DNA from 4 places in the Achromobacter sp. NPDC058515 genome. Region 4 is predicted to be linked to each of the others. Evidence: predicted binding sites of a transcription regulator. Region 4 holds the regulator's gene; each other region holds the start of a gene.
The links. The regulator FNR, encoded in region 4, switches genes on or off when oxygen is low (the NO sensors DNR and NnrR bind a similar motif). The targets are predictions, from matches to a motif close to TTGATNNNNATCAA.
Positions count from the first base shown of each region.

Region 1: dsrO (sulfate reduction electron transfer complex DsrMKJOP subunit DsrO) is a predicted target of FNR. The motif match lies at 1,389-1,402, and genes of this name have one in related genera.
Region 2: ACFWP0_RS00630 (DASS family sodium-coupled anion symporter) is a predicted target of FNR. The motif match lies at 1,200-1,213, and genes of this name have one in related genera.
Region 3: ccoN (cytochrome-c oxidase, cbb3-type subunit I) is a predicted target of FNR. The motif match lies at 1,850-1,863, and genes of this name have one in related genera.

Region 1 covers NZ_JBHXNI010000008.1:21,368-24,789, forward strand. The annotation lists gene ACFWP0_RS15325 (pirin family protein) at 1-622, opposite strand, end outside; gene ACFWP0_RS15330 (DNA-deoxyinosine glycosylase) at 794-1,339, shown strand; gene dsrO (sulfate reduction electron transfer complex DsrMKJOP subunit DsrO) at 1,465-2,238, shown strand; gene nrfD (NrfD/PsrC family molybdoenzyme membrane anchor subunit) at 2,258-3,292, shown strand; gene ACFWP0_RS15345 (tetrathionate reductase subunit A) at 3,331-3,422, shown strand, end outside.
Region 2 covers NZ_JBHXNI010000001.1:133,251-136,672, forward strand. The annotation lists gene ACFWP0_RS00620 (pyrimidine 5'-nucleotidase) at 1-395, shown strand, start outside; gene slmA (nucleoid occlusion factor SlmA) at 448-1,023, shown strand; gene ACFWP0_RS00630 (DASS family sodium-coupled anion symporter) at 1,327-2,820, shown strand; gene ACFWP0_RS00635 (Ldh family oxidoreductase) at 2,833-3,422, shown strand, end outside.
Region 3 covers NZ_JBHXNI010000009.1:197,313-200,734, reverse strand. The annotation lists gene ccoO (cytochrome-c oxidase, cbb3-type subunit II) at 1-285, opposite strand, end outside; gene ccoN (cytochrome-c oxidase, cbb3-type subunit I) at 296-1,783, opposite strand; gene ccoS (cbb3-type cytochrome oxidase assembly protein CcoS) at 1,959-2,120, opposite strand; gene ACFWP0_RS17285 (hypothetical protein) at 2,117-3,091, opposite strand; gene ACFWP0_RS17280 (adenosylmethionine--8-amino-7-oxononanoate transaminase) at 3,187-3,422, opposite strand, start outside.
Region 4 covers NZ_JBHXNI010000016.1:49,637-53,058, reverse strand. The annotation lists gene clpB (ATP-dependent chaperone ClpB) at 1-197, opposite strand, end outside; gene ACFWP0_RS23765 (gamma-glutamylcyclotransferase) at 335-769, shown strand; gene fnr (fumarate/nitrate reduction transcriptional regulator Fnr) at 857-1,585, shown strand; gene ACFWP0_RS23755 (hypothetical protein) at 1,600-2,799, shown strand; gene ACFWP0_RS23750 (ArsR/SmtB family transcription factor) at 2,878-3,315, shown strand; gene ACFWP0_RS23745 (SRPBCC domain-containing protein) at 3,216-3,422, shown strand, end outside.

The DNA of each region.
Region 1 (3,422 bases), on a different contig from region 4:
GCACCACCAGCATGCTGTTGCGGCCCGCGGGGATGGGGAAGGTCGCCGACTTGCCGGCCGCCATCCGCACATCCCACACATCCATGGGCGTGAAGGTGCGCGCGGGCCCGGCATGGCCGCCGTAGCTGCCCGCGATCACCCGCAGCGTGCCTGCGCCGTCCGGCAGCGCAGCCACGGGAATGTCCGCGTTCAGGATCCCCTGGTAGCCGGGCGCCGCCTTTTTGTCCTTGGCGGGCAGGTTGACCCAGAGCTGCACCATTTCCAGCTTTCCGCCTGAACGGGTGAATGCATGGGAATGGAACTCCTCGTGCAGGATGCCCGAGGCCGCCGTCATCCATTGCACGTCGCCGGGACCGATGACGCCGCCGTTGCCGGTGGAGTCGCGGTGCTCGACCTCGCCGCTGTAGACGATGGTCACGGTTTCGAAGCCGCGGTGCGGGTGCTGGCCCACGCCGCGCGGCTGGGCGGCCGGCTCGAATTCGGCCGGGCCGGCATAGTCCAGCAGCAGGAACGGGCTGGTGTCGCGGCCTTTGTCGTTGTAGGAGAACATGGAGCGCACCGGGAAGCCGTCGCCCACCCAGTGGGGACGGGGGCTGGCATGCAAACCGAGTATCTTCTTCATGATGGTGTTTCCTGTTGCGCGGCCCCTGCGGGGCCGTTCGTCATAACAATAAAGATAAGGGCGGAACGCTGGTTTCGGTAGCCCCCAAGGCTGATAAGCACTGTTCCATGCATCGGACGATCGGACCGGGGCGCGCGCGGCCTGGCCGCTATTCGGAAGTATGCTTGGCGCATGGAAATCAGCAGGGACAGCGCCCCGGGCCGGCGCGACGAACAGGTATGGGGCTTTGCGCCGGCGGCATCCCCCGGCGCGCGCGTGCTGGTGCTGGGATCCATGCCCGGCGTGGCCTCGCTCAGGCAGGGCCAGTACTACGCCCATCCCCGCAATGCGTTCTGGCCCATCGCCGCGCGTGTCTTCGGTTTCGACCCCGCCCTGGAATATCCCGGCCGCCTGCAGGCGCTGCAAGCCTGCGGCGTTGCGCTGTGGGACGTGCTGCATGCCTGCGAACGGCCGGGAAGCCTGGACGCCGATATCCGCGCCGACACCCTCGTGCCCAACGATTTCCGGGCATTCCTGCGCGCCCATCCGGCCGTCGCCCGCATCTGCTTCAACGGCGCCAAGGCCGCCGCCGTTTATCGCCGCCACGTCCTGCCCGGATTGGCCGGCGCCTCGCTGCAGTACTTCGAGCTGCCTTCCACCAGCCCGGCGCACGCGGCCGCAACCTTCGACAAGAAGCTGGCGGCCTGGGAAGCGGCGCTGAAGATGCCGGCCAAATAGCCCGCCGCGGTCCGCCCGGACGGCTGCAGGGCCGGTAACCCGTCCCCCATTGATCGATATCAAGCCTCTATATAACCGGAGGTGATAAGTTAATTTCCGTAGCAAATATGTTTCGGAGTTGACTCATGCATACCCCCACCAGCCCCCCGGAAACGCCCCTGCCGGGCAAGCGAGGTTTCCTGAAAGGGCTACTCGGGCTTGGCGCCGCCGCCACCATCATTCCCATCCACGCCGAGGCCGCCACCGGCATCAACGGCCAGCCGCCGCGCCGCCCCGGCATCCCCGGCAAGCGTTACGGCATGGTCGTCGACATGCGCAAATGCATCGGCTGCCAGTCCTGTACGGTGAGCTGTTCGATGGAGAACCTGCCCCCCATCGGGCAGTTCCGCACCACGGTCCTGCAGTACGAAGTCACGCCCGACGACGGCGGCCCCTGCGCCATGGTCATGCTGCCGCGCCTGTGCAACCACTGCGACAACCCGCCCTGCGTGCCCGTCTGTCCGGTGCAAGCCACCTTCCAGCGGGAAGACGGCATTGTCCTGGTCGACAACGAGCGCTGCGTGGGCTGCGGCTATTGCGTGCAGGCTTGCCCCTACGACGCCCGTTTCATCAATCACGACACCCAGACTGCGGACAAATGCACGTTCTGCGAGCACCGCCTGGAAGCCGGCCTGCTGCCGGCCTGCGTGGAAAGCTGCGTCGGCGGCGCCCGCGTGATCGGCGACATGAACGATCCCGACAGCGCCATCTCCCGGCTGCTCGTCGAGCACGAGGCCGACATCAAGGTGCTCAAGCCCGAGATGAAGACCGATCCCCACGTCTATTACATCGGCCTGCCCGATGCGTTCGTCCACCAGGTCGACGGCCAGGCCGGCGTGCGCCTGGCGGGCGGCCACTGAGCCATTGAAGGGGACATTCATGCAAATCTCTGAATTGCTCACGCCGGTCTACGACGCCGCCTGGCTGCCCTGGGCTGTGCAGTATTTCTTTCTGATCGGCATCAGCGCCACCACCGCGCTGACCGCCGCCTTTGCGGCATTTGGCCACGCGGGTTCGCCCGCGCGCCGCCTGTTGCCGGCCGCGGCGACGGTGCTGCTGGTCAGCGCCATCGCCGCACCCGTGTCGCTCCTGGCCGACCTGCACCAGCCGGGCCGCTTCTGGCATTTCTATGCGCATTTCACGCCCTGGTCATGGATGTGGCTGGGCGCCTTGCTGCTGCCGGTGTTCGTGACCCTGGCCCTGCTGTTCTGCGCGGCATGGTGGTGGGGCCGCCTGGGCTGGGTGCGCGCAGTGGGCGTGGCGCTGGCCCTGTCCGCCTTGTCCATCCTGGTCTACACCGGGGCGGAAGTGATGGTGCTGCGTTCGCGGCCGCTGTGGCACACGGTCTTCTTGCCGGTGAACTTTGCCCTGACCGCCTGGCTGGGCGCGCTGGGCGCGATGTTCCTGGTTGGCCGCTGGCTGCCGGGCGGCATGAAGGCCTTGCCGGTAGACCTGCTGCGCCGCCTGAGCGTGACCGCCGTGGTGCTGATGGCGCTGGGCGCGGGCGCCTGGGCCTTGCTGGGCGCGCTGGGCCTGGACCCGTCGTTTGCAGCCGCGCTGCGGCTGTTTGCGGAATTCCCGATCTGGCGCATCAGCCTGGCCGGCGCCGTGATCACGGCGTTCTGCATCGTCGCGCTGCTGCAGCGCCCGTCGCGGACGCTGGCCGCGCCGCTGCCGTCGGCCGCGCTGGCGCTGACCATGCTGGGCGCCGCGTGGATCTTCCGCTGGGTGGTTTTCATGAGCGTGCAGGGCGTGCCCAAGTATGGCGCGGGGCTCTACCTGTACGAGATGCCGTGGGGCAGCGACGGACTGCTGGGCATGGTGGGCGTGCTGGGCCTGTGCGTGGCGCTGGTCGCCGCCGCGACCTGGGCCCTGGAGCTGTTCCCGGCCCGCGTGCGCGCAATGACGGCCTGAGCCCGGCCGCAAGACGAAAGAACATGGAAGACAAAGCAATGAACAAGCAACACGAAGACGATAAGCGCCGCCCCGCGGACGATGGCCCGGACCAGCCGCGCGATGAGGCGCGGCGCAAGCTGATGGTGCG
Region 2 (3,422 bases), on a different contig from region 4:
AGCTGCGGCAACTGCCCGGCCGCAAGGTGCTGCTGACCAATGCGCCGCTGCACTACGCCCGCGCCGTGCTTGCCCGCCTGGGCATCCTGCGCCAGTTCGACAGCCTGTGGGCCATTGAGCACATGCGGCTGCATGGCGAGTTCCGGCCCAAGCCCTCGCCCGCCCTCTTGCGCTACGTGCTGGCCCGCGAAGGCGTGCCGGCCCACCGCGCGGTGCTGGTGGAAGACACGCTGGCCAACCTGCGCGGCGCGCGCCAGGCGGGCTTGCGCACCGTCCATGTGTATCATCCCGGCACGCCCTTCGCTCGCGGCCGGTCCCATCGACCGGCATACGTGGACTTGCGGGTAAACTCCGTCAGTGATTTGTTGTTACGCCGGCGCCCCTTGCGGGGGTAGCGGCGCGCTCCTCCCCCCCTTCACCGTCAGCCTGCGCAGAGCAGACCCTTCCATGGCGAGCAAACCCGGCGAGCGCAAGACCCAGATTCTGCAGACCCTGGCCGAGATGCTGGAGCAGCCGCATGCGTCCCGCATCACGACGGCCGCCCTCGCCGCGCGCCTTGAGGTCTCGGAAGCCGCGCTTTACCGGCACTTCGCCAGCAAGGCGCAGATGTTCGAAGGGCTGATCGAGTTCATCGAGACCAGCATCTTCACGCTGGTGAACCAGATCGCCACCGCCGAACCCTACGGCCTGGTCCAGGCCCACAAGACCGTCGCCATGCTGCTGACCTTCTCGGAACGCAACAAGGGCATGACGCGGGTGCTGACGGGCGACGCGCTCGTCACGGAAGACAACCGGCTGCAGGAACGCATCAACCATATCAACGACCGGATCGAAGCGTCGCTGAAGCAGTCGCTGCGCATCGCCGTCACCGACGGCGGCCTGCCTCAGGAGGCCAACGTGGCCGCGCACGCCAGCCTGCTGACGCACCTGGTGCTGGGCCGCTGGCTGCGCTACGCCCAGAGCGGCTGGCGCGTCGCGCCCACGCTGCATCTGGACGAACAGCTGCGCCTGGCCCTGGGCTGAAGATGCCCATCATTCGCTGCATGGCGCGGGCGAATTAACGCCGGAACGCCCCCAAACCGCCCAGTCTCGGGCGCAATTGGTGTGCATCCATGCAACATTCCAAGGCTTGCGGCCCGGGCGGGGCGACGAGCATAATGCCCGAGATGGGTTTTCCACAAGCGCAAATCTCCACCGGCTTGACCTATATCAATACGGGTTTTCCTCAATGCCGTCACGATCATCCTGTAGCGTCGATACACCGTTTTGATTGATCCCGTGCTCGCGGGCGGTGTCTCGTCAGTTTGACCTCAACCGGAGAAGGATATGGCCGCGGAAACCGCAGTCCCTGCCTCGCAAGCCCCCAAGAAAGCCAAAATTCCCATCGGACTCGTCGCCGGCATCCTGGTGATGATCGGCGTGCTGATGATGCCTCTGCCCGCGGACCTGCCGGTCGCCGGCCACCGCATGCTGGCAATCCTGGCGTTCGCCGTGGTGGTCTGGATTACCGAAGCCGTGTCTTACGAAGCCAGCGCGATCATGATCACGACGCTGATGGCCTTCCTGCTGGGCACGGCTCCGACAATCAAAGACCCGCAAGTGCTCTACGGCACCTCGGCCGCGATCAGCATGGCGCTGACCGGCTTCGCAAACTCGGCGCTGGCGCTTGTCACCGGCGCCTTGTTCATTGCGGCGGCCATGACGTTCACCGGACTGGACCGGCGCATCGCGCTGGTGACGCTGACCAGGGTGGGCACCAGCACGCGCCGCATCCTGGTGGGATGCATCGCCGTGACGATCGTGCTGAGCCTGGTCGTGCCCAGCGCCACCGCGCGCAGCGCGGCCGTGGTGCCCATCATGATGGGCGTCATCGCGGCCTTCGGCGTGGACAAGCGTTCGAACATCGCCGCCGGCATCATGATCATCGTGGCGCAAGCCACGAGCATCTGGAACGTCGGCATCCAGACCGCCGCCGCGCAGAACCTGCTGACAGTGGGCTTCATGGAAAAGATGCTGGGCGAACGCGTGGCGTGGTCGGACTGGCTGATCGCCGGCGCCCCCTGGTCGCTGATCATGTCGGCCGTGCTGATCATCATCGTGCTCAAGATGCTGCCGCCGGAAAGCGACAGCATCGCCGGAGGCAAGGAAGCGGTCGAGAAGTCGCTGCTTGAACTGGGCCCCATGACGGGCGCGCAAAAGCGCCTGATGGCCGTGTCGGTCATGCTGCTGCTGTTCTGGTCGACCGAAGGCAAGCTGCACAAGTTCGACACCACCTCGACCACCTACTTCGGCCTGGTCCTGCTGATGCTGCCGCGCTTTGGCGTGATGACCTGGAAAGACGTGCAATCGCGCATCCCATGGGGCACCGTGATCGTGTTCGGCGTGGGCATCAGCCTGGGCACCGCATTGCTGACGACGCAGGCCGGCCAATGGCTGGGCAACCAGGTGGTGATGCATACCGGCCTGGACCACCTGGGACCGCTGGCCATCTTCGCCATCCTGGCGGCCTTCCTGATCATCATCCACCTGGGCTTTGCCAGCGCCACCGCGCTGACGTCGGCCATGCTTCCCATCCTGATCTCGGTGCTGGCCACCCTGCCGGGCGACTTCAGCCGCCTGGGCATGACGATGCTGCTGGGCTTCGTGGTGAGCTATGGCTTCATCCTGCCCATCAACGCGCCGCAGAACATGGTGTGCCTGGGCACGGAAACCTTCAACGCCAAGCAGTTCGCCAAGGTCGGCATCATCGTCACCATCGTGGGCTATCTGCTGATGCTGCTGATGGGCATGACCTACTGGCGCTGGCTCGGCTGGCTCTAAGGAGATCGCATCATGAGAATCACGATCGCCCAAGCCAACGAATACGGCCGCCGCGTGCTGATGGCGCAAGGCGTGCCCGAAGACATCGCCCGCGATGTAGCCGAGCACCTGGTCGAGTCCGACCGGGTCGGCTACACCAGCCACGGCCTGTCCATCCTGACGAACTACCGCCGCGTGCTGTCCGAGGGCCTGGCGCAGGCCGATGGCCGGCCCGAGCTGGTCAATGACCGGGGCGCCATGCTGGCCTACGACGGCCACCACGGCCTGGGCCAGTACGTCGGCAAGGTCGTCATCGAAAAAGCGATCGAACGCACGCAGGAGCACGGCCAGTGCATCCTGACCCTGCGCCACAGCCATCACCTGGGCCGCATGGGCCACTTCGGGGAAATGGTCGCGGCCAAGGGGCTGATCCTGCTGGCCTTCACCAACGTGATCAACCGCTCGCCGACCGTCGCCCCGTTCGGCGGCGCCCAGGCATGCCTGACCACGAACCCGCTGTGCTTCGCCGGCCCGCTGCCGGGCGGCCGCCCGCCCTTCATCGTGGACATGGCCACCAGCTCGATCGCCGTGAACAAGGCGCGGGTGCTGGCCGCCAAAGGCGA
Region 3 (3,422 bases), on a different contig from region 4:
GATCGAGTACGAGCCGTAGCGCTGCACTTCGGCAGCCAGCACGCGCACCTGCTGCGAGTGGCAGCCCACGCAGCCCTCGCGGATGTAGACGTCGCGGCCCATCAGGCGCAGCGGGCTGTAGGGTTCCACCCCCGCGACGGCCTGGGTCGTGCTGTGCTGGAAGAACAGCGGAACGATCTGGACCAGGCCCGCGAAGGACACCACCAGGATGCTGGCGATGATCATCCAGCCGATGTTCTTCTCGAGCGTCTGGTGGGTAAAGAAGCCAGGTTTCTTGTTGGCCATGATGTCCTCGTCAAACAGTGGCCAGCTCGGCGGTCGCGGCGACCGGCGGGCGAGCGGCATGGGAATCGTCTTGCGGAATCGCGGGGTTGACCGGCTTGGCGCCGCGCACCGTCATCCACACGTTCCAGGCCATGACGAACACGCCTCCCAAGAACAGGGCGCCTCCCAGCAAGCGGATGAGGTAGTAAGGAACGCGCGTCTTCAGTTCCTCGACGAAGCTGTAGACCAGGGTGCCGTCGGGCGCGGTGTCGCGCCACATCAGGCCCTGCTGCACGCCGGCGATCCACATGGCGGCGATATAGAGCACCACGCCGATGGTGGCGATCCAGAAATGCAGTTCGATGGCCTTCACGCTGTGCATCTTTTCGCGTCCGTACAGGCGCGGGATCAGGTAGTACAGCGAGCCGAACGAAATCATGGCGACCCAGCCCAGCGCGCCGGAGTGCACATGGCCGATGGTCCAGTCCGTGTAGTGCGACAGCGCGTTGACCGTGCGGATCGACATCATCGAGCCTTCGAAGGTCGACATGCCGTAGAACGACAGCGCCGTGACCATGAACTTCAGGATCGGATCGGTGCGCAGCTTGTGCCAGGCGCCCTGCAGGGTCATGATGCCGTTGATCATGCCGCCCCACGAAGGCGCAAGCAGGATCAGCGAGAAGGTCATGCCCAGCGACTGGGTCCAGTCGGGCAAGGAGGTGTAGAGCAGGTGGTGGGGGCCCGCCCACATGTACGTGAAGGCCAGCGCCCAGAAGTGGACGATGGACAGGCGGTACGAGTAGATGGGGCGGCCGGCCTGCTTGGGCACGAAGTAATACATCATGCCCAGGAAGCTGGTGGTCAGGAAAAAACCCACGGCGTTGTGGCCGTACCACCACTGCACCATGGCGTCCTGCACGCCCGAGTAGGCGGAGTAGGACTTCCACAGCGTCACCGGCATCTCGATGTTGTTGAAGATGTGCAGGATGGCGATGGTGAGGATGTACGAGCCGAAGAACCAGTTGGCCACGTAGATGTGCTTTGACCGGCGCTTGATGATCGTGCCGAAGAACACGATGGCGTATGCCACCCAGACCAGCGTGATCAGGATGTCGATGGGCCATTCCAGTTCGGCGTATTCCTTGCTGCTGGTAAAGCCCATCGGTAAGGTGATGGCGGCGGCGACGATGACGATCTGCCAGCCCCAGAACGTGAACGCGGCCAGCGGGCCGCAGAACAGGCGCGCCTGACAGGTGCGCTGGACCACGTAGTACGACGTCGTGAACAGCGCGCTGCCGCCGAAGGCGAAGATCACCGCGTTGGTGTGCAGCGGACGCAGGCGGCCATAGCTCAGCCATGCGGTGTCAAAATTCAGCTGCGGCCAAACCAGCTGCGCGGCCAGAAAAACGCCCACAGCCATGCCGACTATGCCCCACACTACCGTCATGAGCGCGAACTGCCTCACGACCTTGTAGTTGAAGGTATCGGCCTTGCTTGCGATTGCGGCGCAATCGTTCATCGCCCTTCCCCTAAAGTAACAAATAGCTCCAGGGTTCGATGATGGGACTAGTCACACAAGTCGGCGTTGATATGGATCAACCGCGCAGCGACGGCTTGGGGAAAGCGGCATAAGCGCAACGGCCCGCGCGCGATTGCGCGGGATCGGGCCCAGCGATTGCTTCGTGCGCGCGCGTTCAGCCGCGGCCGGCGGGGCCGCTGTCGTCGTCGCGCAGGATGGCCATGCCGGCGTTGTCGGTGTCGTCGTACTGGCCGTTGAACACGGCCCACCACAGCGATACGCCGATGGCCAGCACGAACAGCAGCGACAGGGGCAGGAGCAGATAAAGAATGGTCATTGCGCCGCTTCCAGCGCGTGGCCGGAGGCGGGTTCGCCCGACCAGTCCCGGCGGCACAGGCGCCAGGAGTTATAGGCGACCGCCAGCGACGACACCAGCATGGTGATCGCGGCCAGCCAGGGCGTGACCCATCCGGCGAGCGCCAGCGGCGTCATCAGCAGGTGCCAGGCCAGCGAGCCGTACAGGTTCTGGCGGGCCTTGCGCCGCGCCTCGTCCAGCAGCGCGTCCAGCGCCGCGTCGGGCATGCTGGGATGGGCCGCCAGCGCGGAGTGCGCCGAGGCCATGGCGGTGGGCACCGCCATCGACATGGCGCAAGGACAGCTCATCACCAGCAGCGCCACCATCACGGGGATGCTGTTCGCGGGATCGACGTAGGCCCAGCCGGCCGCGGCGGCCAGCGCCAGCGCCACCTGGATCATGACGAAACGGGATGCCAGGCGGTCGGCGCGCGCGCCCAATTGCAGGCGCCGGGCCTCGACCCGGGCGTGGCGCTGGCCGCCGGCCGCGCCGCCGAAGGACTGGCGGGCGCACAGTTCCAGATAGCGCGCCGTCAACAGAAAGGCCACGAACATCGTGACGGAATCGAAATACACCTCGCCCGCGCCGGTGATGGTGGCGTGCACGCTAGGAATGAAGGCGGCCACGATGCCAAGCGCCACCGGCACGTCCATGCCGGCGCGGCCATGGCGCAGGTTGTCGCCCGCGTGGCGCCAGATGGGCCAGGCCGAATACAGCACCACCGGGACGGTCAGCGCAAAGCTCGCCCAGTTCATCAGGACGATGGCCCAGTCCAGTGTTTCCAGCGCGTCGGCGGGCATGCCCTCGTGGCGCAGGTAGCCGGGCCACGCGAACATCATCACCTGCATCATCGCCAGCCACGCCAGCGACAGGCGCACCAGCGCATGGCGGCGCTGCTGGCGGTCGGCATCGGGCAGGCTGGCCGGGACGGCGAAGATCGATTTTGCTCGCATGCGCCGATGGTAACCAGCGCCCCGGGCAGCCGCCTTGATCTGGATCAAGACGCTGTCCCCGGTTTGCCCGCGCAACGGCCCGCCGGCCGCGGAACTCAGGGGCGCTGGCGGCGCAGCACGTCCGTCACGGCGCGCATCAGCGTTTCCAGGTCCTCTTCTGCGATGGTGAGCGCCGGCGTCAGGTAGACCACGTTGCCAAACGGACGCACCCAGACGCCCGCCTCCACCAGCCGCCGCTTGAGCGCCTCGCGGTCGGCGATGCCGTCCAGCTCCACCACGCCGATCGCGCCCAAGACGCGCACGTCGCGCACCCAGGGCAGGTCGCGGCACG
Region 4 (3,422 bases):
TTTTCCAGGGCCGGCGCCAGCCGGTTGACCGCCACGCCGGCGCGCGCCAGCAGGCTGCCGGCGCCGCTGTCGGAATCCGACAGCAGGGCGGACAGCACGTGGACGGGCTCGATGTAGGGGTGGTCGTTGCGGGCGGCCAGACTTTGAGCGTCGGCCAGGGCTTGCTGGAACTTGGTAGTAAGTTTGTCGAATCGCATAATGGTCGTTGTGGCTTGTTGGGGAGCCTGACCGATACGTGCCGGCGGGCTCGATAACCTGAATATGCGGCCGGATGAGAAAATTTCAACACCCGGCCAGCCTCATGGTCTCTTCGACGTGCAGCAGCAACTGAACAATGAGCATATACGTTTTTGTCTACGGCACCCTACGAGCAGGCGAAATCAACGATCTGGCGCAAGCCGCCGCCAGCCGGGGGCTGCCCGCTCCCTGCCACGTCGGCCCGGCCAGCGTGCCGGGCATGCTGGTGGACTTTGGCGACTGGCCCGGACTGATCCCGGCGGACAACGGCAGGCGCGTGCGGGGCGACGTTTTCCGGGTGGACCCGGCGCTGATCGCGCTGATGGACGAGATCGAGGAGTACGTGCCCGGCCAGCCCTGCCTTTTCGTGCGCAGGGAGATCGAGGCCCGCCTGGAAGCCCCGGACCGGGGCGGCCTGGTGACCTGCCAGTACTACCCCGTCGACCCGGCGCTGTGCGCCGCGGCCGTCGCCATCGCCGGCGAGGACTGGATTGCCTACCGGCTTGCCCGGCGCCCGGTAAGACACCCGTAGTAACAACGGACTACAATAGACGCCTGTCTCACGCTTTGCACCCGTTCCGGCCTTCCGCCGCGCAATGGGCACTCTAAAGGTCATCGTATGCAAAAACGGGTCCCCATTGCCCCTGATGCCGCTCACTGTTCCACATGTATGCTGGGGCACGTCTGCGTTCCCGTGGGCATGGCAGCCGCCGAAGTCGAAAAGCTGGACGAGCTGGTGAAGGAGCGTGTCCGCCTTGAAAAAGGCAAGACGCTGTATTCGCTGGACCACCCGCTGGACGCCGTGTACGGCGTGCGCTTCGGCAGCCTCAAGACGCAACTGGAAGACGCGACCGGCCAGATCCAGATCACCGGCTTTCACCTGCCGGGCGAGATCGTCGGCATGGACGGCATGCTGGATGGCAAGCACGTGTCGGCCGCCGTGGCGCTGGAAGATTCCGAGGTCTGCGTCATCCGGCTGAACGAAGTCGATCGCGTGGCCGCGCACCTGCCGTCGCTGCAGCAGCAGTTCCGCCGCCTGATGAGCCGCGAGATCACCCGTTCGCACCAGATGCTGGCCTCGCTGGGCTCGATGCGGTCCGAGCAGCGCCTGGCGGCCTTCCTGCTGAACCTGTCGCAGCGCTATGCCTCGCTGGGCTATTCGTCCACCGAGTTCGTGCTGCGCATGAGCCGCGAAGAGATCGGCAACTACCTGGGCCTGACGCTGGAAACGGTCAGCCGCCTGTTCTCGCGCTTTGCGCGCGACGGCCTGATCAAGATCAACCAGCGCGAGGTCCGCATCCTGGACCTGGCCGCGCTCAAGCAACTGCTCGGCCACGACGGCTGCTGAGCGTCTGCCGCGCCATGCGCCGCGCGCCCACAAGCTCTGTGTCCCAGGCATGGCAGGCTCGCGGGCCGCGCCTGGCGCGCTGCCTGGCCGCCTCGCTTGCCATGGCCGCCACGCTGGCGCCCCTGGCCGCGCGCGCCCAAACGCCGCTGCCCGACCCCTACGACTACGATGAAATCGTGCCTGCGCCCAAGCGCGCGGCGCCCCTGAGCTGGCAGACGGTGGAACTCGGCAAGCCGGGGCACCGGTACAAGATGCCGGTCTACGCCAACCGCAACCTGGCCAAGGACGACCTGCGCGGCATCAAGCAGGTGCTCGTCGTCATCCACGGCGTCAAGCGCGACGCCGACCACTACTACGAAACCGCCGCCGCCCTGCTGGCGGGCAACCCCGACCGGGAGCGCGAGACGCTGATCCTGGCGCCGCGCTTCTCCGGATCCATCGACTCGGGTTTCGGCGGCATGGCGGCCTGGCGCAAGGCCAGCTGGGAAGACGGCGAAGACAGCGTCCAGGCGGCGGGCCGGCCCGCGCCGGTCAGCTCGTTCCAGGTGCTTGACGACCTGCTGCGCAGCCTGGACGATCGCAAGCGCCTGGCATCCCTGGCGAACATCGTGCTGGCCGGACACTCCGGCGGCGCGCAGTTGGTGCATCGCTACGCGGTGCTGAACAACATCGACGGCCCGCTGCGCCGCGACGGACTGGCGCTGCGCTACGTCGTCGCCAACCCCTCTTCTTACCTGTACCTGACCAACGAACGGCCGCGCGCGGACGGCAAGGGCTATGCGCCCTACGAACGCGGCATCTGCCCCACCTATAACCAGTACAAGTACGGCACGGACAAGCTGCCCGCCTACGCGCGGGGAACCGAAGAATCCCGGCTCTTCGTGCGCTACGCGGCGCGCGACGTGATCTATCTGCTGGGCGGCGCGGACAACAACCCCGAGCACCGGCTGCTGGACAAGGCCTGCGGCGCGGAAGCCCAGGGCGCGACCCGGCTCGCGCGCGGCACGGGCTACGTGCAGTACGAGCACGTGCTGGCCGGCCGCGGCGCCAAACCCGTCGCGCTGCGCCACAGCAGCTTCGAGGTGGGCGGCGTGGGCCACGACAGCAAGCGCATGTTCGGATCGGTCTGCGGCGTGCGCGCGCTGCTGGGCGACGGCGCCCAGACCACCGGCAACGCCGCCGCCTGCGACATCATCAAGCCGCGCGGCAAATAGACGCTGCCCGCGGGTTTAGGGAAATTCCGGAGTTGCATGGCTTGACAGGCATGCCTTGCCGGCCCGACACTTAACCTTATGGTTAACTTTAACGACGACACCCTCGACGGCATTTTTTCGGCGCTGGCCGATGGCACGCGGCGCCGGGTGCTGGCGGACCTGGAACAGGGATCGGCATCGGTCAGCGCGCTGGCCCAGCCTCACGCCATGTCCCTGCCCGCCTTCATGAAGCACCTGCGGGTGCTGGAAGGCGCCGGCCTGATCGCCCGCGCCAAGGACGGCCGCGTGGTGAGCTGCACGCTGTCGCCAGAGCCCATGCAGGCCGCGTCCGCATGGCTGGCCCGCTATGAAAAGTTCTGGAACGGGCAACTGGATTCGCTGGCGCGGTATCTCTATCACGAAGAGGAAATACACCCATGGCAAACCGAACCTCCCCCCTCGAACTCCGGCTCCAGCGGCGTTTCGACGCCCCCGTCGAACGCGTCTGGCGCGCCTGGACGGACCCGCAAGCGCTGATGCGCTGGTTCGGCCCCGCCGAAACCCGGCAAGTCCTGATGGCCGAGACCGACGTGCGCGTAGGCGGCGCCTACCAGGTCGGGTTTGCCACCGAAGACGGACGCGAA